DNA from 3 places in the Lacticaseibacillus rhamnosus genome. Region 1 is predicted to be linked to each of the others. Evidence: riboswitches for the same ligand, from Rfam matches in the RefSeq annotation. Region 1 holds a riboswitch; each other region holds the start of a gene.
What was found. Region 1 has a riboswitch for lysine ahead of lysA (diaminopimelate decarboxylase). Riboswitches for the same ligand answer to the same signal wherever they lie in the genome.
Positions count from the first base shown of each region.

Region 2: linked by a shared signal. The riboswitch ahead of EL173_RS14600 (ABC transporter permease subunit) and the one ahead of lysA (diaminopimelate decarboxylase) in region 1 are both predicted to bind lysine.
Region 3: linked by a shared signal. The riboswitch ahead of EL173_RS09675 (amino acid permease) and the one ahead of lysA (diaminopimelate decarboxylase) in region 1 are both predicted to bind lysine.

Region 1 covers NZ_LR134331.1:115,935-126,272, forward strand. The annotation lists gene dapA (4-hydroxy-tetrahydrodipicolinate synthase) at 1-826, opposite strand, end outside; gene EL173_RS00565 (N-acetyldiaminopimelate deacetylase) at 1,151-2,302, opposite strand; gene dapD (2,3,4,5-tetrahydropyridine-2,6-dicarboxylate N-acetyltransferase) at 2,309-3,013, opposite strand; gene lysA (diaminopimelate decarboxylase) at 3,023-4,366, opposite strand; lysine riboswitch at 4,467-4,646, opposite strand; gene EL173_RS00585 (aspartate kinase) at 5,332-6,711, shown strand; gene dapF (diaminopimelate epimerase) at 6,714-7,721, shown strand; gene EL173_RS00595 (aspartate-semialdehyde dehydrogenase) at 7,729-8,787, shown strand; gene EL173_RS00600 (hypothetical protein) at 9,003-9,380, shown strand; gene EL173_RS00605 (NUDIX domain-containing protein) at 9,549-9,962, shown strand; gene EL173_RS00610 (DMT family transporter) at 9,955-10,338, shown strand, end outside.
Region 2 covers NZ_LR134331.1:2,897,194-2,907,531, forward strand. The annotation lists gene EL173_RS14595 (glycoside hydrolase domain-containing protein) at 1-2,041, opposite strand, end outside; lysine riboswitch at 2,264-2,437, shown strand; gene EL173_RS14600 (ABC transporter permease subunit) at 2,535-4,142, shown strand; gene EL173_RS14605 (amino acid ABC transporter ATP-binding protein) at 4,146-4,892, shown strand; gene EL173_RS14610 (hypothetical protein) at 5,005-5,280, opposite strand; gene EL173_RS14615 (ABC transporter substrate-binding protein) at 5,308-6,585, opposite strand; gene EL173_RS14625 (DUF975 family protein) at 7,118-7,834, opposite strand; gene EL173_RS14630 (iron-sulfur cluster biosynthesis family protein) at 7,905-8,243, opposite strand; gene EL173_RS14635 (hypothetical protein) at 8,395-8,718, shown strand; gene EL173_RS14640 (PH domain-containing protein) at 9,199-9,669, shown strand; gene EL173_RS14645 (PH domain-containing protein) at 9,662-10,338, shown strand, end outside.
Region 3 covers NZ_LR134331.1:1,896,865-1,907,202, forward strand. The annotation lists rRNA gene EL173_RS09650 (16S ribosomal RNA) at 1-653, opposite strand, end outside; gene serS (serine--tRNA ligase) at 1,038-2,321, opposite strand; gene EL173_RS09665 (helix-turn-helix domain-containing protein) at 2,764-4,341, opposite strand; gene EL173_RS09670 (helix-turn-helix domain-containing protein) at 4,720-6,246, shown strand; gene EL173_RS09675 (amino acid permease) at 6,375-7,838, opposite strand; lysine riboswitch at 8,260-8,435, opposite strand; gene budA (acetolactate decarboxylase) at 8,495-9,205, opposite strand; gene alsS (acetolactate synthase AlsS) at 9,557-10,338, opposite strand, start outside.

The DNA.
Region 1 (10,338 bases):
TTAATGGCAGTAGCGGTAAACGCGGGCTGCCGACTTTGAATCCCAAAGCATTAAGTGCGGCTTTGGTAGGCGCTGGGGATGGAAAATGGAATAACGCGGCCATTTTCGGTAACAGTTGCCGTTGTAATGCGGCTACAGTGGTGACGTCACCGCGATCAAGCGCACGATACATTTCCCGGATGCTGTGGGCATATAGGTGGGAGGCAACTGAAATAACGCCCATCCCGCCCAGTGTTTTGATCGTCAGCGCTTGAGCATCTTCGCCGGTCCAGACGTTGAAGGCATCATGTTTGGTTCGGTCGATGATATCGCTGAGTGCTGCCAAACTGCCGCACTGCTTGATCCCTTGAATCATGGGGTTTTGTGCCAGCGTTGCCACAGTTTCCGGTAACATGTCCACGCCGGTCCGTCCTGGAATGTTGTAAATAATGATCGGTTTTTGCGCACTTGCCGCAACCGTGGTATAGTGCGCGATCATGCCATTTTGATCCGGTTTGTTGTAATACGGAACCACAACCAAAGTAGCATCAATTCCGGCAATTCCACCGACTTCATGCGTAAAATCAGTGGTTTCGCGGGTGTTGTTAGACCCCGAATTGGCAATCACGAGTGCGCGCCCGTGAACCATGGCCACAAAACGGGTGTAAAGGGTGATCTTTTCATCATGACTCAACGTAGGCCCTTCACCCGTCGTAGCCCCAACCACAAACCCGTCAGTACCTTGATCAATGAGATGATCGACTAACCGTTGCATACTATCATAGTCAATTTCATCGCGGTCGTTAAACGGTGTCACAATCGCGGTGATTAATTCTGCTCTTTGCATTTAAAAACCCCCCTGAGCGCGAGCCGGCGCGGTTAGAAGTCGGAGTGTAAGCGGCCTTAAGCGTGATGGCCCGGTCTTGGCCATTGCGCTTAAGGTCCTTATACGCAGACTTCTGCGCCGGGGAGCGCGTTAAAGTGAGCGCGAGCCGGCACGATTAGAAGTCGGAGTGTAAGCGGCCTTAGCCGTGATGGTCGGGTTTTGACCATTGCGACCCAGGTCCTTACACGCAGACTTCTGCGCCAGCGAACGCATTATGCTGAATCCAACTGGCAAGCCATCACCAAAAAATCCGTGACTGCCCTTGCACACTATCAATCAAGACCCTCAAGCCGCTTCCGCCATCCGATGCGTCAGAAAATGAATGATAGCCGTCACACCTGGCGCTAGAGCTGCTTCATCTGGTAAAAAGTCAGCGGCGTGCAACTGCGAATCCGGATCATTCACGCCTAGCCAAAACATGGTGCCAGGAATTTTGTTTAATAGATAACCAAAGTCCTCACCGGTCATGACTGGATCGGTTGGCACAAAGGTCACGGCTGGGTCGGCTTGCATGAAATCAATGAAATCTTTTGTCAGGTGCGGATTATTTTCGACGGGATAATAACCGCCTTGATTCAAATCAACTTTGACTTCGCAGTTGAAACTAGCCGCGATGCCTTGACCGATATCCCGAATTCGCTGTTGCAAGAAATTAATTTGCTTTTGCGTGAAGCCACGCAAGGTGCCTTCTAGATGGGCGCTGCCGGCAATCACGTTGCGGATGGTTCCGGCGCGCATGAGGCCGAATGTGATCACGGCGCTGTCTGTGGGGCCGACATTGCGAGCGACAACCGTTTGGATTTGGCTGATGAAACTGGCCGCTGCGACGATCATATCGTTAGCATTTTGCGGTAACGCTGCATGGCCGCTTTTACCGATTAAATCAACGTTAATCTCAGTGGTGCCGGCAAAAAGCGTTCCGAGCCGCGTGCTAATCGTACCAGCAGGCAGGTCAGGCCGATCATGCAGGCCATAAAATTCATCAATCTGCCACTCACCGGTGAAAGCGCCCATGTCATAAGCCAGTTTACCGCCATTCTTGCTTTCTTCAGCCGGCTGGAAGAAGAAAATCAGATGATCCTTTGGCTGATGAACGGCAAAATAACTGAGAATGCCAAGTGCCACGGTCATATGCATATCGTGACCACATGCATGCGCAATCCCCAGGTGATGCGAGGCAAACGGCAAACCGGTTGCTTCGGTGACCGGTAACGCATCCATATCGGCGCGATAACCGATCGTGCGTTGCGGATCGGAGCCAGTGACTTTGACTAGAATGGCGGTTGGCAACTTCGGTAAGGTGCGGATGGTGAGAAAAGTCTGCGGAAAACTTTGGATGGTTTTGAGCAGGAAAGCGTGGGTTTCTTTTTCCTGCAGCGCTAATTCCGGGATTTGGTGGAGCTGGCGGCGAATAGCAATGAGTTCGGCTTCCTTCATTAAATGTCACAACTTTCTGAGTTCATCAAGCAGCACCGTCTTAGCTTCCGTTTGATCGTTGACTTTTTTAATCACCTTGGCTGGGACACCGGCGACGACTGTATGGGCAGGAACGTCATTAATGACAACAGCGCCCGCAGCAATGACAGCCCCTTCGCCCACGGTCACGCCTTCAAGCACAACGGCATTGGCACCGGTCATCACGTGATCACCGATTGTCACTGGCTTAGCTGACGGTGGTTCCACCACGCCAGCAAGCACTGTGCCCGCGCCGATATGGCAATGTTTGCCGACAATGGCGCGGCCGCCAAGCACGGCCCCCATGTCAATCATGGTTCCGGCACCGATTTCCGCGCCGATGTTAATAATCGCGCCCATCATGATCACCGCATTGTCACCAATCAGCACCTGATCGCGAATGATCGCACCAGGCTCGATACGGGCATTGGTTGTTTTGATGTCCAATAATGGCACCCCGGTGTTACGACCGGCAGCCTCGACATAGTAATCATCCAGTTTAGCGGTTTTTAAAACGGGCTGAATCTCTGCCCAGTCACCGATGACAGTGCCCGTGTGTTTGCCAATAAATGCATGAACACTTTTAGGGAAATGCAAGTCGGCTAATTTCCCTTTGAGATACACTTTGACTGGCGTGGTTTTCTTGCTGTTTGCGATGGTTGAAATGATTTTTTCGGTATCGAGTTGTGCCATGATGGCCTCCTATTTTTTTGCGACAGTAGTGGCGGTTGATGTCGGCGCTGATTGACTTGGGGCGGTGTAGTGCTGATCGTGTTGAATTAAATCGGCGTAAGTTTCACGCGTGACCACTAGCTGTGCTTGGCCATTTTCGACAAAAACAACGGCTGGACGCGGGTTGCGATTGTAGTTGGACGCCATCGAGTAGCCATATGCGCCAGTGTCGAACACGGCAACCACATCGCCTGGGTGTGTGGCCGGCAGCGGGGCATCATCAATCAAAATGTCGCCGGATTCGCAATACTTTCCGACTAAATGGACACGTTCTGTGGGCTGGGCAGTCGGGTGATCCGCAACCACAGCAGTGTATTGAGCCTGATAAAGGGCAGGGCGGATATTGTCGCCCATGCCGCCATCAACCGCAACGTAAGGCCGCAAGCCCGGGACATCTTTGCGGCTGCCGACCGTGTACAGACTGTAGCCGGCAGGACCGACAATCGAGCGGCCCGGCTCAATCCAAACGGCAGGCAATGGCCAGTTAAAACCGTGGCTTTGGGTTTTCAAGGTGGTCACAATCGCCTGCACGAAAGCTTCTGGTGGTAGCGGATCATCCTGCTTGGTATACGCAATCCCAAAGCCGCCGCCGACATTGAGGACTTTAGGAATAAAGCCGAATTGCTGGTGCCAATGATCAAGGACTGCCAGCAGCTTTTGGGTGACGGCTTCAAACCCGGCGACTTCAAAAATCTGGGAGCCAATGTGGGCGTGAATACCCAGCAAATTAAGATGATCATCCGCCAGAATACGCTTGGCTGCTTCATCGGCTTGCCCGCTTTCAAGATCAAAGCCAAATTTACTATCGGTTTGGCCGGTTTGATCATAAGCGTGTGTATGAGCACTAATCCCCGGTGCCACCCGGATCAAGACGTTTTGCTTGCCCACGGCCGCCTTTAGCAACTCGTCAAGCAGGTCCAACTCGTGAAAATTATCAACGATGATCGTGCCAACCCCGGCGTCTAAAGCTTGTTCCAGTTCGGCTTTGCTTTTGTTGTTACCGTGGAAACTGACTTTGTCCATAGGGAAGCCCGCTGCTTGAGCCGTGTATAACTCGCCACCGGAAACAACATCGACATGAATGGCTTCGGCTTTGGCGACCTCGTACATCGCGATGGTAGCAAACGCCTTGGAAGCGTAACTAACGGCGTATGCAACCCCCGCAGTTTCAAAAACCTGCTTGAACGCCCGAATCTGATGGCGAATGGCGCCAACGTCATAAACATAAAGCGGCGTTTGAAAAGTGTGGACAAGTTGACTGGCAACAACCCCGCCAATCGTTAATTGACCTTCGTGATTTGTGGCAAAATTCATTCAGTTCATCCTCCCGAGTGATGGCAGGGCAACGGCAAACGAAAAGGGACCCTTTTGTTTGGCCGCGCGTCAAACAAAAAGATCCCAACTTGCAATCTACTTGAATGATAGCGCCCCGCTTAGATACCTAAGCGACAGTACAGGATTTATTTAACCCTGGCCCAACAGGCTCACCGATCCCGGATCACCCATTTCGGCAACCGCCCCTTTCACCGAATGTCACCACGAAGGATCTCGCTCGATTCGGTTAGTCATGTTGGCTGCAACCTCTATCTGTTTGACACCACATTATAATAAAAAACGGTACGCGTCAAATTTTTGTGAGCGCGAGCCAGCGCGGTTAGGAGTCGGAGTGTAAGTGGCCTTGGGCGCAATGACCCGGGCTTGGTCATTGCGCCCAAGGTCCTTACACGCAGACTCCTGCGCTCGGGAGCGCGTTATGGGAGTAAAAGCGAACTAGTGCCCTTAGACGGTGATGGCCCGCTCTTGGCCATTGCGACCAAGGTCCTTACATGCCTGCTCAGCGGAACGCGCGTTATGGTGAGCGAGAGTATCTCTTACTCAGAGACCAAATATAAGAGCCTCAAACATGGTGGCTGACGCTTACTTTCTATTTCTTCAGCGCGAACAGTGTGACTGTATTCCAAAGAACCATCTTGAAAGCCTGATTCCCAACAACCCACTTTCAATCCGCCACCCCAATACCTAGCAAAAAATTAAAAACATTTTTAAGCTCATTATTACTATGCAATGGCGTCAAAAAATGCTGTTTTGGCGGGATGGTGGGGGCTTGTGTTTCTCTGGGAGTCTGTTAAAGTACAGAATAAAATGACAGAGTTCTCATTTGCATTGCCGTCTGTTGATGCCAGATGAAAATCACTTACGCAATCGCTGTCGGTTGGTGATTGGCAAGGTTGTTGGCGTCAAGGATACACTGGAAAATGGGGTTAGGGAGGCAGTTTATCGTGCGTGTCGTAAAATTTGGCGGTTCGTCATTAGCAGATGGAGCGCAGTTTGCCAAGGTTGTGGCGATTATGAAGGCGAATCCGGATCGGCAGGTTATCGTAACCAGTGCGCCTGGTAAACGGCATCCCGGCGATGTCAAGGTGACAGACCTGCTAATCAAGTACGCCCAAGCGGTGTTGCAGCAGGGTGAAACGGCTGCAATCGTTGCTGAAATTGTGGCTCGGTATCAGGCCATTGCCACGGCGTTCAACCTTGACGCGCAAGTTATGGAAAAAATCGAAAATGAACTATACCAGTTACCGAATACCAGCTTTAAAAATGCCGACTACCTAATGGCTGGCTTCAAGGCACGAGGCGAAAAATTAAATGCTTTTCTCATGACGGCAGTTTTGAACCACGAAGGTATCGAAGCCACGTATGGTGAACCGAAAACTTTAGGAATTGTTGTAACTGATCATCCCAATGATGCTGAGGTTTCACGTGAAACTTACGATCGTTTGGCGGCATTTCGGCGGCCACTGGGTGTGCTGGTGGTACCGGGATTTTATGGCTATACCAGTGATGGTGATATTGCTACTTTTTCACGTGGCGGCTCGGATATTACCGGTGCGATTTTAGCAAACGGGTTTCATGCCGACCTGTATGAAAACTTCACCGATGTAGATGGCGTTGCGGCTGCTGATCCACGGGTGGTGGCAAATCCGCAGATGATTCAAGAAATGACGTATCGGGAAATGCGGGAGTTGTCATATGGCGGCTTTGGCGTTTTTCATGATGAAGCGATTCTACCGGCCATTGCGGGACAGATTCCGATTAATTTAAAAAATACGAATCATCCTTCTGCCCCTGGGACGATGATTGTCCCGGAACAACATTTTGTGCCGAAACATGCGATTACCGGCATTGTCAGCTCACAACATTTTGGCGCGATCTATCTGCATCGTTATTTACTCAATAAGGAAGTCGGATTTACGCTCAAGCTGCTGCAGGTTTTGGCGCGACATGGCATCAGTTATGAGCATATGCCAAGCGGGATTGACGATTTGACCATTATTTTGGATGATCGGCAGCTCACAGAGGCGAAACGTAAGGCCATTTGTGCTGAAATTCAGGAAGTTGTACACCCGGACGTTTTGAAGTGGATTGACGATTATGCGATTATCATGGTGGTAGGTGAAGGGATGGCACAACGAACCGGATTGATTCAGACGATTTTGCAGCCGCTAGCGAGCGCCGGCGTGCATGTGTCGATGATTAATGAAGGGGCCTCCCAGATTTCATTGATGCTTGGCACATCGCGGGAATCGGCGAATCGAGCAGTCAAGGCCATCTATAACGCCTTTTTCATTCCGATCAATCAGCGTTTGGAGGTGCAGTGAGTATGGTGACATTACAAAAAGTTCATGGCTCTGAAAATAGTTTCTTTTTATTAGATGAAACGCAATTGAAACAGCCATTGAGCACAAGCCAACTGGCAGCTTTTACCAAGCAGGTGACGAATCGCCAAACTGGCTGGTTAGGCGGAGCAGATGGCGTTTTGGCAATAACGGATGCGCCCGGGACTGCTGGGAAAATGACGGTGGTGAATACGGACGGCAGCCTGGCTAAATTGTGTGGCAATGGTTTACGGACAGTTGCCCGCTATCTAAGTGAAAAAACCGGTCAATCAGCATTCAAGGTGCACACGGATTTTGCCGACCTGGCCGTTGCAAAACAGTCGCCATTAGCTTCCGGTGTTCCGGCATATTCAGTTGAAATTTCGCCAGTCAGTTTTGCCGCTGCTGACTTGCCATTTGCCAATCTTGGCGTTGACCGCATCGTTGACACTGTCTTGCCGGCTATCCATCCTAGTTTGAAGTTTACCGCAGTGGCAGTACCCAACCCGCACTTAATTGCATTTGTGTCTAAAGAAGAACTGGTCAGTCCTGATCTGGAGCGAATTGGCAAAATGTTAAATGCCAAAAATCCGTATTTTCCGGAAGGGGTTAACGTAACGTTTGCCGAAATCTTAGGTAAGGACACCTTGTTTGCCCGGACTTATGAACGCGGCGTCGGGTTCACCAATGCATGTGGCACCGGGATGTCCGCAACGACCTTAGCGTTTATTCTGACTCATCCCCAGGAGGCGGCGTTTGAGTGCGTGAATACCGTGTATAATCCAGGCGGCATGGTGAAGACGATGGTTCATCATGACCATGGGCGTTACTGGATCGAACTCATCGGGAACGCAACCGTGACGGCGACAATCACCGTACCGGATGAAGCGCTTGAAAGTGGTAAACTGACACAAGCAACTTTCCAACCCACTGGCGAGCAGGCGGCTTATGAGCAGTTCATTGACTCATTGCCGCATCGAGATTTGGCAGACACATTAATAGAAGGAGCATAAATCAATCATGAGTGGTTATCACGTAGCAGTTGTAGGGGCAACCGGCGCGGTCGGAACCCGGATGTTGAAGATGGTCGCAGAAAGCAAGCTGCCAATTGCGTCAGTCCTTGCCTTGGCCAGCAAACGGTCAGAAGGTAAGACGGTACCTTTTCGTGACGGGACGTTAACAGTTCATGAAACAACTGATGATGCGTTCAAGGGGATTGATATTGCATTATTTTCAGCAGGCGGCTCGGTTTCCAAACGTTTTGCCCCTGCAGCTGTTAAAGCCGGCGCCGTGGTCGTTGATAACACCAGCGCTTTTCGTATGGAACCCGATATTCCGCTGGTTGTCCCCGAAGTCAATCCGGAAGCCCTGCGCACCCACCACGGCATCATCGCGAATCCGAACTGTTCGACGATTCAAATGGTGACCGCACTTGAGCCGATCCGCAAAGCATTCGGCTTGAAACAAGTCGTTGTTTCAACCTATCAGGCAGTTTCCGGCGCCGGACAGTCAGCCATGAATGAACTGTTTGATGAAACCCAGGCTGCTTTGGACGATAAACCCTTAGAGCCTAAAATTCTGCCAACTGCTAGCGACAAAAAGCACTATCCGATTGCTTTCAACGCCTTGCCTCAAATCGATGTCTTCGAACCAGACGGCTATAGTCATGAAGAGTGGAAAATGATTCACGAAACCAAAAAGATTATGGCGGGCGACATGAACAGTGATGCGATCAAAGTCACCGCCACTTGTGTTCGGATTCCAGTACCAATTGCCCATTCCGAAGAAGTTTATTTTGAAATTGAAGACGCTAACGCCACCGCCGACGACATTCGCGCTGCATTAAACGATGCGCCTGGCGTTGTGGTGCAAGATGATCCAAGTCAACAGCTCTATCCGCAAGCTATGAATGCAGTCGGCAGCAAAGAGGTCTTCGTTGGCCGTATTCGCCCGGATGCTGAAAATTCTCGGTTCTTCCACATGTGGGATGTTTCCGACAACCTTCTTAAAGGAGCGGCATGGAACTCCATGCAAATTGCCGAAACGATGGATGCCATGGGGTTAATTCAACCGAAATAACGAATAAGTTTAATAAAGCCATTTGCGTAGTGCACGTCAAAACACTAGGCAAACGGCTTTTTGTTTTGCAGCGGGGGGACAACAGACGTAACATGCCAGCGTCCTCTGTAAATAACGCCTCTAATTCTTGCTAGAAGCTTAAGATGCTGCCAAATTGATTGACGGATTTCTTAAAATAACTATACTGATGAAAAACGAGTATAGGAGCATGTTACATGAAAAAGCATCGTTTCGTCATCGCATTGATCGGCTTATCACTTTTCGCAGTCAGCAGCACTGTTGCCGTCGATATGACGCAAGCCAATATCGATCAGCAGGTTGTCCAATACACGTTGAATGGCAAGGGGCTAGTCATCTTCAACCAGGCGCGCACCTATCGAACGAAAAGCACCGCCGCAGTTTATAAAGGCTCCTTCGCGGCAGACGCACCGACAGCAAGCTTCAAAAAGGTCGGCAACCTGACCAATCATAAAGATTATCGAGTAACGCGTAAGATAACAGCCAAGGCTAAGTTGAAAGGATCGGCCACGCAGACTTTTTACTATGTGTCCGGGCACGGTTGGGTGAAAGGCAGCGACTTGACGCGATCGTGAACTGTGTCTTCAAAATCAGGGAAATCCGTGTAGCAACGCAGCTAAGATTGCGTGAATCTGTACGGATTTTTCTTTTTGACTAGAATTGGTATATAAAAATTGTTGACCTGCCTGACTGTGAACGATACAATCAAACTCCGACTTTAAAAAATGAAGAGGTGATTTGATATGGTAAACGTTTACTTTGGCCCAATCCCGCAGAGACCAGACTCGGTGCTGGTGTTGCAGTTTTATCATGGCAGACTCATTTGGGTACATAATGTGAAACGGAAATGGGAGCTGACCGGTGGTAAATTGGAGCCAGGCGAGACGGTTATTCAGGCGGCGGTTCGTGAGTCTTACGAAGAATCCGGCGCAATCGTCGAACCCAGTGCGATTTCGTCGTTGGGCTACTATGTTTTGCCAACCGGCCATGTAACGGCAGTTGTACAAGCAGAGGTTTTACGTTTAGAGGCGATCCCGATGACTTCTGAAACCGATGATCGCCGTTTACTCTTTGCACCATTACCGGATGCGGAACAATCTTTTCATGATCATATTTATCGGCAAATTTTTCAGCACATTGGGTGGCCCCATGAGTAAGCGGCGCGTGGGCTTGTTACTTAATCTTTTGTCAGTGGCTGTGATGGCAGTGACACCGGTGATGAACAAATGGTCGATGAACACCCTGTCGCCGCTAGCTGCAAGTTTTTATAACGCGCTTGTTTCACTCGGTTTGACTTTTATCACGATTGGTGCAACCCATACAAAATTGATATGGGTGAAAAGTCCCGTTATTTGGGTATTGGGACTGACCAACTGTTTAGGCATTGTTTTGCAGTATTTGAGTCTTTTCTTTCTTGATCCGGTGAGTGTCGGATTGATCGGCCGCTTCTATATTGTTTTTGCGATTTTATTGTCTGTATTCTTGTTGCATGAGCGGTTTGATCGCCGAGAAATAGTGCCGATTGGGTTATGT
Region 2 (10,338 bases), 210 kb from region 1:
CCGAAAGATAGTTTGTTCCCATATTTCCAGCTAAATCTAAGGAAAAACCTGTTGAAAACACTGGACGCTCGGCGACCTTAACCTCAGGATGATTCTGCCAATAGATAGGCATAAATTTGATCTTCCAGTTAACCGCAATATTCACATCAACATTTGAAAGCTTTTTAGCTTTGATAACGTTTACGGTGATATCTAACTCTACTGTCCCAATTTGGTCTGTTTTAATTGAGTAGTCGATTGACCCTTGCGAAATCTTTGCCCCCACTTGTATTACCTTCGACTGATCAATTACAGCTTGATAACTGGTTGCATCTTTAATGTTTCCAAAATTCGACTCGAATTTTTTCTGCAATGCTACACTATCCAGTTTGCCATCTTTAATACCAATAGGGCCGTTCCCAGCCGTAAAATCTACTGACCAAGTAGCGATTACACCTGGGCTCGGCATTGGAAACATGTAATCTTTGCCTGCTGAGAAATTTACCAAATCGTCAATCAAGCCATTCATCAAGTCATTAGCAACAACTACTTTTGCTGAGTCCGGTAAGGCACCAGGCGTGAATGTCTTCGTGCCCGGATCACTAATTTTGACATCCGTTGCAACCTGATCAATTGGAATGTCACCAATGCTGTACTCAATAAATTGATCGAAGCTCCAGTTTAACGGCATTGCATAACCTAAATTACCTGAATAGCCCGTTGACATATCGGATACGAAACAGCGCACCGCATATCCCGCTTTTAAGACATGTGCACAAACATTTCGCGTGCCATAGATTCCAGCACGAAAGCCTGATTTGGCAAGCCCTGAATTGACACCCCGCATATAAGCGACCACAGTTGCCTCAATATCGCCTTCCAGAATGTCAACATCACAAGCAAAGTAGATAATAGTGCTATTAGGAAAGCCAAGAACTCGTGCAGTTGAAGCAACCGTCATTGCATCAAGCACACCTTGAGTTTCGGTGAAATATTTAATGTCGGCGCCGCCATCTTGATAGATTGGAAAAATGCTCATACCGCCATCGGTAATTGATTTAATCTCAGACGCAGTCAAATTCTTAGGAGTAAAAGCATTCCCTACTGCCCCCTTTAGGTATCGCCCGACAATGCTGAAACCATATTTACGTAACAATGCAACATCAGAACTCGTCAGTTGCTTAGATGTGTCACAAGCGATTGAATCGCGTGTTGTATCACCATTGCTAGTTAATAGGCCCTTAATAACCCGATTACCAGCGATTCTTCCTGTGGTTGGTTCCAGGTTCATCATTGTGCTAAAGGCAGCCACTGCATCGCCAACTGCACTGGTGAATTGGCCATTAGTCGGAATGTCTGTGAAACCATTTACTAACAGACCGTATTGTAGGATGCGAACGGCGTCAGTATCTGTTGATCCCTCAGATAAAACAGGGCAATTGTCAATTGTCTTCTGCCCATAGATACCATTTGCAACATCAGCAGCCATCCCTTCAGCTCTTTGCAATGCATAAATCAAAGCTGTGTTAGTGTCACGTTGATAGATGCCATCGCAAGGTAGAATGCCAATGTTATTACTGAACCGTCCATTAAGATATTGCTGCATTGACCGAACCTTCTCCGATCCCCCAGTAACCAAGGTAAATGCAGCCATATCGAACAATGCCGCCATAAGATTAACTGTAACTACGCCATTTGCGGTAATACCCGCATTCTGCTGTAGTGTTTTGAAAGCTTGCTCTGTTGCATCAGAAAAGTCCTGATTAAAGTCGCTACCAGGATTGATGCCTTTACACCAGAAGGCGCCTTGAATGAGCTGGGCGATATTGCCCTTATAACCGGGCTTCAAACTGCCTACCACCGAAGCTAATGCTGTCTTGGTTGCATCGCCAAATCCTTCACCAATAGCGCTAATACCAATTTCATGTTGTAGCCCCATCCGCAAACTATAAATAGTGGGCCATCCAGTTTGTCCGTTCTCGGGCGCTGTCGTGAAACCAGAAACACTGCTATACGTTTTATTAAGCCATTTTTGAACGGCTAGTACCGCTTCATCTGCCATTTTAAAAATCTCTTTTACAAATTTTAAGGTGACACGTCTGTCATCGAATTAAACAGAACACACGTTCGATTTAATTCTACTGCGGAGACTTCTTTTTGTCCAAACTTTTCTTAAATAAACTTCTGATCGCACAAAAACCAAGTTAGCGATTACGATTACTCCACAAAAATTGACATTCCGTTCCCGTTCCGCTACACTCGTTTTTGACATTTAAATACACCACCAAGAAATAGAGGTTGCGGTGGGCAACGAAAACTGGGGAGTGCCGAGTCATGTTGAACCAGTCGTAAGTGCCGCCGCCGAAATGTTGAATCGTATTCGGACGATTCGCATTGGGCCATGGGCGCATAACCCATGGACTGTCGAAGCTGGTTGCTTCGGGGCGCTATGATTCTGGTTCATGACTAAAATCGATGGAATCGACCTTTATTGCGGTATCAATAAAGGTCGATTTTTTGGTTCCAGCTCTATTTCCCACTACAAGAAGGGAGAAATGTCACTTATGAGAAAACATTGGGTTGCGCGTTTAGGCGTGCTAGGGTTCGCATTGAGCCTCCTGCTTGGCAGTTTTGCCGCAACACCTGTCAGTGCTGCCAGCGATGACAACACGTTTAAAGTCGGAATGGAGGCCGGCTATGCACCGTTCAACTGGACGCAAACAACGAGTGCCAACAATGCGGTTAAGATTCAAGGCAGCCAAGAATACGCAAACGGGTACGATGTTCAAATTGCCCGCAAAGTTGCCAAGGCGTTGCACAAGAAGGTTGTGGTGGTCAAAACATCATGGGATGGTCTGCCGCCTGCATTAACTTCTGGCAAAATCGATGCCATTATTGCCGGCATGTCGCCAACGCCAGATCGTCGCAAAACCATCGATTTCAGTAATCCGTACTATATTTCCAACCTGACGATGGTCGTCCGCAAAGATAGTAAATATGCCAAAGCCAAAAGTATTGCCGATTTCAAAGGCGCCAAGATTACTGCCCAACTGAGCACCTATCACTATCAGGCGATTAATCAAATCAAAGGCGTTGTCAAGGAACCGGCGATGAACGATTTTCCAGCCATGCGCGTGGCCTTGGAATCCGGCACGATTGATGGCTATGTTTCCGAAGTACCAGAAGGGATTACTGCCGAACGTGCGAATCCGAATCTGATGTATATCCATTTTGCCAAGGGTCAGGGTTTTAAAACCGATGCCAGTGATACTAACTTAGCGATCGGCCTGCGAAAAAATGATCCTAATAAGGCCAAGATTAATGAGTTGCTTGCTACGATCTCTACAAAAGAACGGGCACGGTTGATGAACGAAGCCGTTGATAATCAGCCGTCAACCGAAAAAAGCGGCAACTGGTTCATGGCGATTATGAAACAGTATGGTCCCATGCTATTGCGCGGTACCGGCATGACGCTGCTGATTTCTTTGGTCGGGACACTTGTTGGCTTTATCATCGGTTTGCTGGTCGGTATTATTCGAACCACGCCAAAGCCAAAGAAACTGGGTCAGCGTGGGTTACGGGCCGTGATCAACTGGCTGCTGTCCGTTTATATTGAAGTCTTCCGTGGTACGCCAATGATCGTTCAGGCAGCGGTTTTGTACTATGGTGCGGCTCAAGCCTGGCATCTGAACATGGATCGGACAACCGCGGCGTTATTGATCGTCTCAATTAACACGGGTGCTTATATTTCCGAAATTATCCGTGGCGGTATTATCTCCGTTGATGAAGGTCAGTTTGAAGCAGCCAATGCGCTTGGCATGACCCATCTGCAAACCATGATGAAGGTGATTCTACCGCAAGCGGTACGCAACTCCCTGCCCGCGGTCACCAACGAATTTATCGTTAACATTAAGGATACTTCAGTGTTATCCGTCATCTCGGTTTCCGAACTGTTCTTCAGCGGCGAAACGATTGCCGGACAAAGCTTCCAGTTCTTCCACACGTATCTGATTGTGAGTGGCATCTACCTCATCATGACCTTCACCATCAGCCGATTATTCCGTCTCATCGAAAAGCATCTCGATGGTCCAAAAGATTACAATGTGATGAACAATCAAATGCAGGTCGAAACACCCAAAATCAGCACGGCAAAGGAGGACTAACTGATGGCAAACGAACCTTTAATCCAAGTCAAGAACCTTAAAAAGGCTTTTGGTAACCACGAAGTTCTAACCGATATCAATCTTGATGTTCAAGCGGGCGAAGTCGTTTCCATTATTGGTCGTAGCGGATCCGGTAAATCAACGCTGCTGCGGAACATTAATCTTTTGGAAACTCCCACTGGCGGCGACATACTTTTTCATGGCAAAAGTATTCTGGGAGATGATGTCAAGCTGAGTACCTATCGTGCCAAGGTTGGGATGGTGTTTCAGAGTTTCAACCTGTTCAACAACATGACCGTCTTGCAAAATGTTATGGTGCCGCAGCAAACCGTTTTGAAGCGTGACGCTGCTGCCGCCAAAACGCATGCCTTGGAATTGTTGAAACAAGTCGGCATGGACCCGTTTGTTGCTGCTAAACCGGATCAGCTTTCCGGGGGGCAGGAACAGCGGGTGGCGATTGCGCGGGCCGAGGCGATGGATCCTGAAGTCCTCTTGTTTGATGAGCCAACCAGTGCGCTTGATCCGGAAATGGTCGATGATGTGTTAAACACCATGACGGCCTTGGCGCATACCGGGCTGACGATGATCATCGTGACCCACGAAATGGCCTTCGCGCGCGAAGTTTCCGATCGCGTCGTCTTCATGAATAATGGCGTCATTGCCGAATCCGGCACACCGGATCAAATCTTCGGCAATCCGCAACAACAAGCGACCAAGGAATTCCTGAAGCGTTATTTGAATCGGGTATGATGATTCAAGTGCGCGCAGTTCTTAATTGAAAAAGGCATACAAAAACGCGACCCTGAATTTCCGGGGTCGCGTTTTTGGTGCCGGTTAGTATTCAAGTATAACCGTGACAGATTCACCGTTTGACCGGCTTATTTGATTTTGAAGCCGTCTGCTCACGCTTCTTTTCCCGATGTTCCCGCCATGTGTCTAAACTGACAACGATTAAAAATAGAAAAAAGCCGCCCACGACTGACTCTGCCGTCAAAACAAGATAACGCAGCGCCAGGTACCCTTTTCCAGCCGTAACGTCTTGATAGCCGACATAGCCAAACGTCATCAGTACGGCTAGGCCCAAGACCAGCAGCGTATAAATCAGGGTGCGTTTTAATATCCGTTTGAATGTTGTCATGGACACGGCCTACTTTCTATCGGTTCGTTAACGATTATCTTTCAAAATGGTTTCTGCCTGCTTTTGTAACTGGGTCAAAACCGTCTTCGGGGCCGCCTTCTTGGAAACGGTCTGGTCAACAGCATCCAGAAGGTTATTACGATAGGTGTTATAGCCAATGAATGGCGTTGATGAAAAGGCGTCGTCATAAGCCTTGATCGCAGCTTGATATGGTGGGTTGGCCTTCAGATATGCCTGATAAGCACTCGACTTTGTTGCGGTGGAAACAACTGGCACGTACCCGCTCGCCTTGGCCCATTGCGTCTGAATCTTCTTACTCATCAAGAATTTCATAAACTTAACGGCACCTTTAATCTGTGCTGCCGACGCCCCTTTGAATACGGAAATGCCGTTGTTGCCTAGAACCGAACTGGCTTTGCCTTCAAAACTCGGCATAACCGCGGTGCCCCAGTGCATGTCTTTAGGTGCAGTACTTGCAATCTGCTGAATCGTGGCACTGGAACCGAAGCCGGCAAAAATCTTGCCTTGGACAAATGGCACATTAAAGTAGTTATCCAACCCAGCGGTGACGGCCGTCTTGTCTTGCAACATGCTGGTAATCGCCGTCATCGCTTTAATGCTGGCCGGCGTATCAATCTTGGCCTGATACTTAGGGGTAATCAGGCGGTTGCCGGCATCATAAGCCAGCGTTTCAAACTCAAAGTCATAGCTCTTATTAAAGGCAACGCCGGTGATACCGTCACCTTTGAGCTGCTGCCCGATCTTTTCGAGTTCTGACCAAGTCTTAGGTACACTGAGATGATACTTGTCTAAAATGTCTTTATTGTAAAACATGATCCGAGTGCCAGTAGCAAACGGAATCTGATAATAGCTGCCATGGTATTTCAGGTTGGTGGCGATCCCGGGATAAATTGACTTCAATTCAGCAGAAGAAAACTGATCCTTCACCTGCTGATCAATATTGACCAACATCCCGTCATGAACGTATTCCGGAATAATCGTGTCCGTCACTTGCCCAATCGTCGGTAACGTTCTGGATTTGGCCGATGCTAAGTATTTCTTTTGCAGATTATCATATGAACCTTGCGAAGTTGCAACAACTTTATACTGCTTCTGGCTACTGTTGAAAGTCTTGATATAACTTTCCAGTGCCTTGTTGTAATTACCGGTCATGCGATGCCAAAACGTAATGGTAACCGGACCCTTAGAGCTTTTGGATGTTGAACTGCCACCGCTGCTGCAAGCGGTCAGCGCCAATGCCATCAATCCGGTCGCAATACCAAGTAACCAACGTCTCTTCATCATGATTCCCTCCATCATTGCGTTGTGTCATGGACAGGCCCGCTAACTTACCGGCCCCGTCCGGCTACCAATCATCTAGAAACCACATACAGTATACCAATACTCACGGCAGCTAGGGGATTTTGTTTTATCATAACGCGTTCGCCAGCGCAGAAATCTACGTGTAAGGACCTTGGTCGCAATGGTCAAATCCCGATCATCACGTCTGAGGCCGCTTATGTTCTGGTTTACGCCCATAACGCGCTCCCCGGCGCAAAAGTCTGCGTGTAAGGACCTTAAGCGCAATGGCCAAAGCCCGGCCATCACGCTTAAGGCCGCTTACACTCCGACTTCTAATCGCGCCGGCTCACGCTCACTTTCTATAACGCGCTCCCCGGCGCAGGGACCTGCATGTAAGGACCTTGGTCGCAATGGCCAAGACCGGGCCATCACGACCAAGGCCACTTACACTCCGGTCCCTAACCGCGCCGGCTCGCGCTCACAAAAAAAGAAAGCCGAGAATCAATCCCGCTTTCTTTTACCAAGTTATGCTGTGTTATGCTGCTTGTTTGTCCTTCAACTTGAGATAGAAATTCGCAAAAGTCATGGTTCGATACGGCATGACCCAAATAGCCGCTAAGCCAAATGTAATCAGTTCGAGCAGCCACCAACCGAGAAAACTCAGGATCAAGACGAAAAATTCCCATTTGTAACCGTCCATCAGCTGCCGGCTTTGGGTAATCGCTTCGGTATAGCCAATCGGTTGCCCGCGGTCAATGGCATCACGATAAAGCCACTGTGCCTGCGAATATGCCAAGGCTTTGACGATTCCCGGAACAATGAGTAGCAATGTCCACAGGAAGACCCAGACCCACTGCAATAAACCAATAAGCAGGCTGCCTAGAAAATACTCGCCTCGTTCAAATATTTTGAACATCTGCCGCCAACCAAAATGATGATCCGAGCGGCCGCGCAGCCCATCTATCATGGCAAAGCCGACGCCAATCATCAAGAGTAATCCTAAAAGCGAGACAAAGATGAGAATTGATTGCCACATATTCAAGTATTCATTCATATGACTACCTGTGACTGTATCGAGGCGACTTTTAACCAGTATTTGCCATTCACCGTGATGTGCTTCTCGAATCGTTGGAAACGGGACAATTGCCGCCAACCCTGTCAAAAGCAACGCCGGTAAACTAATAAGTAAATAATAGCTGAAATTGGGATTCAACTCCGCCTTAGCTTGATCTTTTAATGCTGTCCGATCCATCGATAATGCCCCCTTCTAACGACGATACATGTTGTCACCGCTGGGGCTATCATAACAGAAAGCGACCATTCTAGACGAATTTTAGCGGCACCTTTGGATTAAGTTGCGGTTTTCCGCGCAACAAAGTAAATTCATCCCCATTAACGGTCAACTCGGTCTTGGTATCAAAAAGTCCACAGGTGTAACTCTTAATCAACACCGGTCCGACTGGGGAATCAAGGTGCGCATCAAATACATCTGGCACATTACGGCGCGGCAATATCAGCAGACTGAATTTAGCTTGCGTTGGATCGTGATACGACCGTGAATAAGGGCCGATGCCATCATTTAAATCTAAAATCAAGACCCGATCCGCGCGTAATAGCGGCGCCAACCGAGCTGCTGCCTGTGCAGATATATTAAGCTCCATATTCCGCCCCTTTTAGTATCATAATCCCTGTTTTCCCCATTATGAATCCATTGTCGCCAGGATACAACTGGCTTGTAAAAGTTTATCGAAATGCCTAGAATTGGAGTAACGAGTTCCAATGTTATTTAGCTAGCTAAGACGAGGTGTGCCAATGAATATTTATTCGGCTTTAAAATTTGTCCAGATCGATCATGCACCAGTCAATCATTTACAGGTTGTCGTCACCGATCAAAGTGGCAAGCCTGATGCTGGCATGACAGACTTATTAATCGACTGCCTCAACAAGATCGACATTTTCGTTGATCTCAGCACCACCGACCGCGTCAGTGACGTGATTGATGATCTCAATTTACTGACGCCACTGCCTTATGATGTTCTCGAAGAATATCAAAAGATTCTCGAGCAGCCCATCACCGGTATCAACATCGCCATGAAAAAACAGTTAATCGAATTCGTTTATGCGCCCTTAGTTTAACATCACGGTGCTTCATCCTTACAAGTCCGCCTGTCGGTAAGCAACGTATGCTACCAATGACAGGAGGATTTTTTTATATGGTGAGCGTGAACCGGCGCGCTTAGGGATCGGAGTGTAAGTGGCCTTGGGCGTGATGGCCCGGTTTTGGCCATTGCGACAAAGGTCCTTACATGCAGATTCCTGCGCCGGTGAACGCGTTATGGAGCGTGAACCGGCGCGCTTAGGGATCGGAGTGTAAGCGGTCTTGGGCGTGATGGCCCGGTTTTGGCCATTGCGACAAAGGTCCTTACACGCAGATTCCTGCGCCGGTGAACGCGTTATGGTTGGCGAACGCGTTGTGGTTATTATCTCACAAGAGTGCACCCGGTTTCGACTGGCATTCGTTAAAAAACCTCCGTTATTCCAACACTTTTGAAGCGTAAACGGTTTCGTTTAGACCAATTTTCTGCTATCCTGACGAAAACGGAGGCGACGAACAACATGGAACAAACAGGACAGGCTTTACCGGCCACCATTCAACGAATCTGGCGTGCCAGTGCCGCAATCTGGGCTTTGGTCATTCTAATTGCCGGCTTACTTTTGATTGCGGCGTGGCATTTTTGGCATTGGTCGCTGTGGTTAGCAATAGGCGCCATGGGATTTGCCATTTTACAATTGATTTTCCGTCTTGCTTTAGTGCCCTATCGCTACCGTTTCTGGCGGTACAACATTACCCCCACAGCCGTTTTCCTACAAAAAGGCTTCTTCTTTCAAAAAAATGAAGCCATTCCGATTGCCCGCATTCAAAATGTGACCTTAGAAGCCGGGCCGCTGCTGCAATGGCAGGAACTTCAGCAAGTCAATATCGAAACGGCCAGCACGGCACATGTTATCGACGGTGTTACTCGACCGGTTGCAGATCAACTGCGAAATCAGATTCTACAACTGGCCCAGGAGGCGCGCAATGAATGACAAACCCAAACGCCTTGCACCCATTGCCATCCCCATTCATTGGCTGATGTCATTTATTGCTTGGTGGCCGCTATTTGTCAGTGGCGGCTTTTCAATCTTGAAGAATGATATGAAGCCCCAAGAATTTTTGTTCTGGATCAGTCTGGTATTAGGCATTTTGGTATTAACGCTGCTTTGGTCCATCGTGCATTATTTGCGCTTTACCTACTTAGTCGCACCAGACGGCTTGACCATCAATAGCGGAGTCTTCATTCGAAAAATCAATCATATCCCATACGGCCGTATTCAAACCGTTCAGCGCCGGCAGTGGTTCTTTTTAAAACCGCTTGGCCTGGAGCAGGTCTCTATTGAAACGGCCGGGAAGGAATCCAAGAAGGCTGAAGGGATGCTGGCCGCCGTTCCGACAACGGTAGCGGATGCCATCAATCGTTATCGGCAAGGGCTTACTGATACACCAACAACTTCGGCTAGTGACCCTACGACTGAGGGCGCGCAAACCGAAGTAACACCGGCGGCAAAAACCCCAGACGCTGCCTACAAAATCAATGCACATGATCTCAATCAATATGCGCTCACTTCGCTTGGGTTCATTCCCATCATTACCGGGATTCTCTGGCTGGTACAAAAGGTTCAAGAATACCTTCCCGATAGCTGGTATAAGCAAGCTGA
Region 3 (10,338 bases), 1.2 Mb from region 1:
CCTCGGTTAAGCCGAGGGCTTTCACATCAGACTTAAAAAACCGCCTGCGCTCGCTTTACGCCCAATAAATCCGGATAACGCTTGCCACCTACGTATTACCGCGGCTGCTGGCACGTAGTTAGCCGTGGCTTTCTGGTTGGATACCGTCACGCCGACAACAGTTACTCTGCCGACCATTCTTCTCCAACAACAGAGTTTTACGACCCGAAAGCCTTCTTCACTCACGCGGCGTTGCTCCATCAGACTTGCGTCCATTGTGGAAGATTCCCTACTGCTGCCTCCCGTAGGAGTTTGGGCCGTGTCTCAGTCCCAATGTGGCCGATCAACCTCTCAGTTCGGCTACGTATCATTGCCTTGGTGAGCCGTTACCTCACCAACTAGCTAATACGCCGCGGGTCCATCCAAAAGCGATAGCTTACGCCATCTTTCAGCCAAGAACCATGCGGTTCTTGGATTTATGCGGTATTAGCATCTGTTTCCAAATGTTATCCCCCACTTAAGGGCAGGTTACCCACGTGTTACTCACCCGTCCGCCACTCGTTCAAAATTAAATCAAGATGCAAGCACCTTTCAATAATCAGAACTCGTTCGACTTGCATGTATTAGGCACGCCGCCAGCGTTCATCCTGAGCCAGGATCAAACTCTCATATAAATATGAGCTGTTCGAATAGCTCGATTTGTTGTTCTAGCGAATTGACTTCGCAAATGTTACTTTTTGCCTCGATACCGAAGTATCAAGGACCCTGCACATTTAAACGAAACTTTGTTCAGTTTTCAAAGGACTACCTTGTCAAAAAACAACTTTTATAGATTATCATGATCACCAATGCATGTCAACATCTTTTTTGAATAAACATGCAGTTGATGAATGCGATAAGCAATTAACAATTTGACAACGAAGAATATGATAGCAACTTTGCCAAGCCGCGTCAACACTTTTTAAATGAGGTTTTAATAAGAATTTCTAAGCCGAACGTTCAAAGAAAAATGCAGCGAATTATTAACAATTCGCTGCATAAAGATGCACTTTTTGCTATTAATCTTCCTGCTTGATTGCAGTTTGGCCGTGCATGTAGGGAACCAGAACGTCAGGAATCTTAACCGTTCCATCGGCTTGCTGATAATTTTCAAGAATGGCAGCGACGGTCCGTCCCACTGCAAGGCCTGAGCCGTTGAGTGTATGAACAAATTGCAGCTTGCCATCATCATCGCGATAACGGATTTGTGCTCGACGTGCCTGGAAATCCGTGCAATTACTGCAACTCGAAATTTCACGATAGCGATCCTGTGCCGGGAACCACACTTCAAGATCGTTTGTTTTAGCACTCGTAAAGCTGGCATCGTTGCTGGCTAAGGTGATGACGTGATACGGAAGGCCCAACTTGCGTAACAGGTCCTCTGCATCGTGAATCAAGTTTTTTAATTCTTTCCAGGAATCTTCGGGTTTGCAAAACTTGACCATTTCGACCTTGTTAAATTGATGCATCCGGATTAATCCACGAGTATCCCGGCCTGCGCTTCCTGCTTCGGAACGAAAGGCTGGTGTCAGTGCGGTGAAGTTAACCGGCAATTTGGCAGCATCCATAATATCCCCGCGATAATAATTGACCAGCGGCACTTCTGCGGTTGGAATCATGGTTAATGGCTCCCCATCGTTTGTGATGGTGTACGTTGCATCAGTAAACTTAGGAAATTGACCCGTGCCAAACATTGAATCGTTGTTAACCAAATATGGTGGAATAATTTCTTCATAGCCTTCTTTTTGGTGTTCATCCAAGAAGAAGTTATAAACGGCTCGCTCTAGTCGCGCACCTGCACCTTTATAGTAGACAAAGCGGCTACCTGATACTTTGGCCGCCCGTTCAAAGTCCAAAATACCTAGTTTCTCGCCGATATCCCAGTGATGTTTCGGTTGAAAATCGAAATGAGGAATGTTGCCCCATTTATATTCTTCACGCGAGTCGTCTTCATTTAGTGACATCGGGACATCATCAGCCGGAAAGTTAGGTAACCGAACCAGAATATAGGTGACTTTTTCATTCAGTTCTGCTAATTCTTTATCTAACTGGCTGATTTTTTGACCAACTTCACGCATAGCCGCGATTTGCTCGTCAGCGTTTTCTTTGTTCCGTTTCATCACCGCGATCTGGCCGGAAACTTCATTACGCTTTGCCTTTAACTCCTCGGTTTGAACTGTTACCTTACGTCGTTTCTCATCAAGGGCGATTAATTCATCGATTTCCTCACCCTTGATCGCGCGAGCAGCCAACTTCTTTTTTGCCCACTCCGGCTTTTGCCGAATCAACTTGAGATCTAACATATTATCCTCCTTCAAAAGTATCAGGCAGTTCACAAAAGGCCGACTTTCCCAGTGCTTGCCATCGCTAGGGTGCGCCTCTTTGGCCAACTTTGGACTGCTATACTTATTTCTAATCGAAAACCCGTCTGAGTGCTCAGTGCACACAAAAAGCCCTTCATCTCTAATGGGACGAAAGGCTTTTTCCGCGGTACCACCCAAGTTTGGCGCATAACGCCACCCTCTTGAGGCTGATAACGGTTGTCACCGTGCAGTTCATCACTGCCCACTAAGGCGCTGGAATGAGGATGATATGTCAGCTTGCACCACCCGCTAACTCTCTAAAACATCCATTAGGCGCTTCAGACGTGTTTACTATACGTTGTTAGATTACCGCATCTTTCGTGTTTAGACAAGCATCGAGAGCAGTTTTCATTAAAAGAATTAGCAAAACGATGCGTCATTTTCAATAGATAAATCGCGCATCTTTGAGGGTTTTCCCGTCCCATAGTTCCCGCAAAAGGCTATAAAGATGCCCATAATGATCGTTCGTGACATTGATGTGCCATGGGAAGATCTGGGTTTGTCCTGCTGCATCCTTAATGGCACCAACCGAAGTCGTAATAATCAGGTCAACATCTTTAAGGTCGGCATCCGGTGAAGCCAACTCAACAAACGGCACAGCATGTAAAAAAGCCAATAAATCAATGTATCCCGTCACCGTTTGTTCAATGACCGGCGCAACCAATACTTTTTGTTGGGGCTGAAATTGAACCAGTAGTTGATGCAGATTGCGATAAAACGCTTCTGCCAAAACATCGCGGCAGCCAACAAATGATGTCAGCTGCTGACTATCAATCACCTCATTGAGGGTTACTTTAACCTGCTGATAAAAGTCCGGGTCATCTTTGGTTTGCTGCATATTGGCACTAAACTCCGCCAACAAGCTGGTCGTGAAGTCTTTGTTGAACGCTAACACGCTGACGGTCACGCTTAGCATATTGGCAAATAACAAATTATAAGTATCATCCGGCAAATGGATATCAAGCTTAAAGTTATACGGAAAACGCGTAAAGAAACCGTTAATAAGTTGATAGATTTCCGGATTATAGTCATTGTAGCGGGCAATGATTCGTTGTTCTACCTGACCATCCGTAATAATATACAGCGGGGCAAAATTAAAAAGGAAATACAAGGCATCACTTTCACTTTGTTGCTGCTGCGTTGTCAGGTGCTGCAACCGCTTCGACTTATCCAGCAGGCTCAAAGCAGCATCACTAAAGAGATTCGGGACAGGATATTGCAAAACTTTTGAACCGGCTTCATGTGACAAAACATGGCCGCTTAAAATACGCTGGTGAGCCACCGCAATATAATACATCAACAATTCTCGCGTAATCTTGTTGACCTTGCCACTGTCAAACACAACCAACAAATCATCTAAAATTTCGCCTGCACGGTCATGGGATAAGTTTTCAAATGGCCAAGCGACACCGTTCGTTGCCAACCAGTAAGCAATGGTGATGAACAATCTGACATTCAATTCGGCTCCCACGAAGGAAAGTGTCTCGTAAGAAAATTGGACGCCACTTTGCCGGGCGTAACCGCGAATGACTTTCAAATGTCTTAACACGGTCGCTTTAGAACTGTCACAGGCTCTTAAAAAGTCATCAAAGTCTTCATATCGCTGATACAAAACCGCATCCAAAAAATGATACGGATTTGACTGTTTAACCAAATAATAGCGAAACTCATCAACCGGTATTCCCAGCAATGTTTTGACCGACGCATGTTCGCGGCCAATCATTGCTTCCAGCGAATGCATCAGGCCATTATACGTGTTATAGACGCTGCCATAATTACGATTGGTAATTGCCGCAACTTGTTTAAGGTTAACTTCACTAACCAATAGCCGGTGATCCCGATACGCTTTCACCCGCTTTTTAACCGGTGTCTGGGCTTCTCTGACGTCAATAATGGTCCGAAACAAACTCAGCTTTTCAGCATCGGACATTGATAAGAAAATGTCATGATTGTCTTTCATAAAATCTCCTTCGCGTAGACTTCTGTGTTGGGTAATCCATTCATTTGGAAACGCGTGGTATAAAGACTTGAAGTAGCAGCCCATGAGTCCTCGTCTTCTTAGACCAGCACGCGTGATACTACGCCTGTAAGTCTGAATCAGGCGTAAATTTAATAGGAATTTCTAGATATCTCGATTATACTTCACTGAAGACGCATAATCAGCTTCTTACCCCTGTCTGGCTTATTGCTATACCAACTTGTGAATCTGCCGGTCATTTGATTCACTTACTTAAGGTTACGAAAGCTCAATCATTCACGAGAGTCGCATCGCTTTTGTCATTCTTTGGTATAATTAGAGGTGAAGGGGTTTTAATTGCTACAGATTGGAGGGTACGCGATGCTTTATGAGCAAACTTTTCTTGACCGCGCTGACTTGCAGAAGTTTCAAATGTTTTCGGCTATCAAGGACAGCACCGTCCAGACCTATACCATCAATACCCTCAGTCGCCACCTAGACCTTTCATATCAGCAAGGCTATAACATTTTACAGGAACTGTTTCGGGATATGGCTGGTTTAACGGTCCATCCGGAAAAGTTAAAGCGCCGTCAAATTAATCTTTTAATGGAAATTGATGTCACTGTCGACGATTATCATCTTTACCTGCTGAAACATGCTATCGCTTTTCAGTTTGTGGACTATATCGTGCAAGCCAATCACCCATCAACCGAAAAGTTTTGCCAAGCCCATTTTATCAGTCGCTCGACTTTGGTCCGTAAAACCGCTGCCTTACGCAAATTACTCAAACGATTTCAACTAAAACTTTCTTTTAGCGATTTAGGCTTTATTGGCCAGGAGAGCCGCATCCGGCTTTTCCTGTTTGACTTTTATTGGCTTGGCTATCATGGCGTCGATTGGCCGTTTAAGGTTCTGGATGAACATCAGATTGTGCAGGAATACATGGCCCTGCCGAACGCCAAAACGAATCCGGTTGATATTCTTGAAGAAATCCTTTTTTGGGCTATCTGCCGCGTCCGTATCAGCGGTAATCATTTTGTCACCGGTAATGAGGCATTTGATCGGATCTTTAACGACTATCCGCCTTTTCAACACGATGTTTATACACGTGAGATGTTCCCTGGTTTCAACCAGCGCTACATGAAGGGTGAAAATGACTTTTTTTATTTTCAGCAACATCGGACCATCACCTTCTTGCCAAGTATTCCGGACGATCAAAACTTCATCCAATATTTATTGCAGCGACCAACTGTCACGGCAGATTTTGTGAAACGCTTATTGGCTTTCTTAAATCAGCATGTCCGGCATCAAACCGCTTTTGATCTCAACAATGAACATGGGCTCATCCTCAACCTCGCACGTATCGCTTTGAATAATGAGATGCTCGGTGGGGACTTCATGCATTTGGTTGACTTCTATCAGCCGCGCGGATTGAATTACACGAAGACGAATCTATTCCGGGTCCTGGAAAAATTCGTGGCATCCTTGCCGAAAACTCCTGAATATCAGTATTTTTTGGGAACCGACCATCAATTCCTGCACACACTTTATTTCCTATTAACGCCTTATTTACGCTACTTTGTTGAAACGCCAACTGTACAGGTTAAATTGGCTTACCTGGATCACGACTTGTTGAACCGGCGCATGGTCAATCTTTTGACTGATTTACCGGTTGTTGATTTACTTCCAGAAGATGCAGCATTTGAAAAAGCTGATCTTGTCATCACCAGTGTGGACAATGAACCGGCTATTAAGGCAGCTGTTCCGGCCGATTTTCGCGGTGAAATCATTAGTTGGATGACTGAAGATAGTGACAATGCTATTTTCCAGCTCTACTTGCAGATTCGGCATTTATATCTTAAGAAAACCGATGCTTCCTTATCGGCTGACAACGATGAACGGTTATAAATCGTCACCGCATGATAACCAGTGACAATTTCAAATTAGCATCCTTTTGTGACCAATAAGGGTGCGTAATAAAAAACGACCTGAAAGATGACATTCATCCTTCAAGTCGTTTTTCATTTGTAAGCTTGTTATTTAGGATTAGGTTCATGTTCGCGATGCGGGGCTAGGTCGACTTTTTCAAGCGGGATCAGTTTGGTTTTATGCTTCACTTTATACCAGACAAATAACACAATAAAAAGCGGAATTGACATGTACGAAACCATTAACCGCCCCCAAGCAAAGTGCTGGACTGCCTGCAAATCCTGGCCCACGATGACGATCAGACTCATGATAATCGCCAGGATCGGGCCAACCGGGAACCACTTGGCATGATATTTGAGTTCGTGAACATCATGTCCCTGTTTCACGAAAGCCCGCCGAAACCGAAAATGCGAAACCGCGATCCCGAGCCAGGCCAGGAACCCGGTTAACCCTGAAGCCGCTACAAGCAGCTGGTAAACGTGTGGTCCCATAATACTGGTCAAGAAAGTTAATGCGCCGACTAAGGTTGTCAGCAACAACGCAGCAAGCGGGATGCCGCGGCTGTTCGTCTTTTGAAAAATCCGTGGTGCAAAGCCGGAGCCGCCCATCGCCCACAACATTCGCGTCGATGCATACATCCCTGAGTTAGCCGATGACAAAACCGAGGTCAAAATCACGGCATTCATGACACTTGCTGCGCCTGCAAGCCCAATGCGATCAAACACTAACGTAAACGGCGAAATCGCCACCTGATCCACGCTGGCCCCCAACAGATTCGGGCTAGTGTACGGAATAATCGCGGCAATCACGGCAATCGACAGGATATAAAACAGCAAAATACGCCAGAAAACCTGCTTAATCGCCTTAGGAATACTTGTTTCAGGCGTTTCGCTTTCGCCGGCCGTAATCCCGATCAACTCGGTTCCCTGAAAAGAAAAACCCGCAACAACAAAAACAGCCAAAGTTGCGGGGATACCACCCACAAACGGCGCCGCACCAGTTGTGTAATTTTTAAACCCAATGGGACCATGCCCACCCATGATCCCCATAATCGTCAGTAACCCGACAATTAAAAAGACAAACACCGTTACAACCTTAATCAACGACAACCAATATTCAGTTTCACCAAATGACTTGACCGAAATAATGTTAATCAGGAAAATCAGTGCCAAAAATCCCAGCGAAAACAGCCAGCCAGGTACTTTTGGCAGCCAAAAATGCATAACAATGGCAGTCGTCGAAACATCAACCGCAACGGTAATGGCCCAGTTAAACCAATAGTTCCACCCTAAAGCAAATCCGAACGCCGGATCGACAAACCGACTCGCATACTCGGAAAAAGAACCGGAAACCGGTACATACGTGGCCATTTCACCTAAACTAGTCATAAGAAAGAAAACCATGAGTCCGATTCCGATATAGGCTGCAATGGCTCCACCCGGTCCGGCAGTGGCAATGGCGCTGCCACTTGCAACAAAAAGACCGGTTCCGATACTACCGCCAAGAGCAATCATGGATAGATGCCGTGTCTTGAGCTCTCGTTTTACTTGATTGGATGCTGATTGTGCCACAGATGAACTCCTTTGTTAACGTGAATTGATTTTTGCTAAACAATGCCAGATTTTACTGTCGATATCTGGGGTGAGATTTTCGTGATTGGCTGGTTGTTGACAGCCAGTGGCGGGTTAAATGTAACGATGCGTTGGCCAAAGACTGGTGTTTATGGACGAAAAACTGCAACAAGGGCAGAAGCATTATTCTTTGGGCAATCCGTTAATTTTATTCTGCTTTCTATAACGCGTTCGCCAGCGCAGGGATCGGAGTGTAAGGACCTCGAACGCGATGGCCAAGGGCGGGCCATCACGCCCGAGGCCGCTTACACTCCGATCCCTAACCGCGCTGGCTCACGCTCACACAAAAAAAGCCAATGAGTCGGTCTGTTGTGACTAACCCATCGGCTTATTCTGCTTTTTACCATGAATAAACGTGATCCGATTTGTTAGCGCCCCGCGATAATCGCGACAGTCCAGTGGATGTTATCCAACTGGCCCAATATCGATTGGCTGAACTCAACCGGTATTTCGGCACCTTTCCCTTTAACAACTGCGCGCTTGGTGTTCAGACCATTGCAGCTGCGACTCATGATTGATGCGACCTCTAATCTCAATTACGACTCACCATATCATGTTCAACTGACAACAGCAACTCACTCTCACACAGCTTTAACTCAACTCTCAGCTTTAAGAATATCAGCAACCAAACTTGTTGTATCAAATTGTTGCTTCAAGAAAGGCTGATCATCTGTTGGCAAATGCAACTGGAAGTCGCTAAACTTTTGTAAAAACAGTTCGCCACTATCCAATTCGAAGCCAAGAATATGCCCACCCATACTATGATCAGCAGCCAGAAAATGGACATGGAAACCAGGTGAAACCGCACCTGCATAGAGATCCGGTGAAAAGTACCCAATTAAAGTGCCCTTGATATTCTCAGCATGAAATTCTTTTTGACCCGAGGCCGTTTCGGTCAAGGTCGGATAAGGCGGCTGTTGCGGCAGCACCGCTCGTGTATGCATTTGCGTAAACGTGCCTTCTACACGAACTGCTGCAAATAAATTACCGGTCTGCAGCCGCTCAAGAGTTGCTTTGTGAAACCCTGCCAAATCAAGCCCCTGAAGCTTACCAGCTGCAACGTCGTGTTGATAGTGAACGTTAGCAAAAGGAACCTTCTCGTCTTCTTGCACTTCTCGAACTTTGCCTTGGGCATTCACTTGATAAACCTTACCCGCCTGAATAATTAGCTCACCATCAAGCCCAGTCAAAGTTCCAATGCCAGTATCACCGTGCTGCAATAATTCCCCAACTGTCTGCGTCCCCGCAAAAAGCCCCGGAACCAGCATGGCTAATGTTCCATGTTGATACAACCGATCCGTATTCAAAACGACATCTCCTTTTTGAAGTGAGCGTGAACCGGCGCGTTTAGGGGTCGTAGTGTAAGCGGCCTCAGACGTGATGGCCGGGCTTTGGCCATTGTGGCTGAGGTCCTTACACGCAGACCCCTGCGCCGGTGAACGCGTTATGGTGAGCGTGAACCGGCGCGTTTAGGGGTCGTAGTGTAAACGGCCTCAGACGTGATGGCCGGGCTTTGGCCATTACGTCTGAGGTCCTTACACGCAGACCCCTGCGCTGGTGAACGCGTTATGGAGCGTGAACCGGCGCGCTTAGAAGTCGGAGTGTAAACAGACAATCTCACACTGAGCCACACGCCCCCACGTCAATCCAGTTAACGATTAATAGATCTGATCAGGCAACATCGCAGCGCCAAGTTCAGCGTTATCGGAATAGTCAACCGGAATGTCAACGATCACTGGACCTTGAGTCGCAAACGCCTCATCAAGCACGGTTCCAAGTTCGCTTGGCTTATCAACGCGCAAACCTTTGGCGCCAAAAGCTTCTGCATACTTCACAAAATCAACCGGTCCAAAGTCAACACCTGCTGCACGCCCGTATTTCATCTCTTCTTGGAATTTTACCATATCATAATGGCCATCATTCCAAATAATATGAACTAAATCCGCCTTGAGCCGCACGGCAGTTTCCAACTCCTGACCCGAGAAAAGAAAACCGCCATCACCGGATATTGAAACCGCCTTTTTTCCTGGACGAACCAAAGTTGCCGCGATCGCCCACGGTAGTGCCACACCCAATGTTTGCATACCATTCGAGAAAAGTAAGTGTCGTGGCTCATAACTACGGAAATGCCGTGCCATCCAGATGTAATGACTACCAACATCAACTGCCACAGTCATATCATCTGCGACCCGCTCCTGTAATGCAGCAACAATGCTTAGCGGATGAATCAGCTTTTGATCCGTCAAGGCTGGCGGTACGTCGCTGTCTTGTAATTTAGATTGTAATTCACTCAGATAATGTTTACTCTCCGGGGCCACCTGATAACCGCGCAGCAACGGAACCAAAATATCCAGTGTTTGTGAAATGTCACCAATCAATTCGGTTTCCGGTTGGAAGTTGTGATCAATTTCAGCAGGAACATCATCAATCACAATGATGC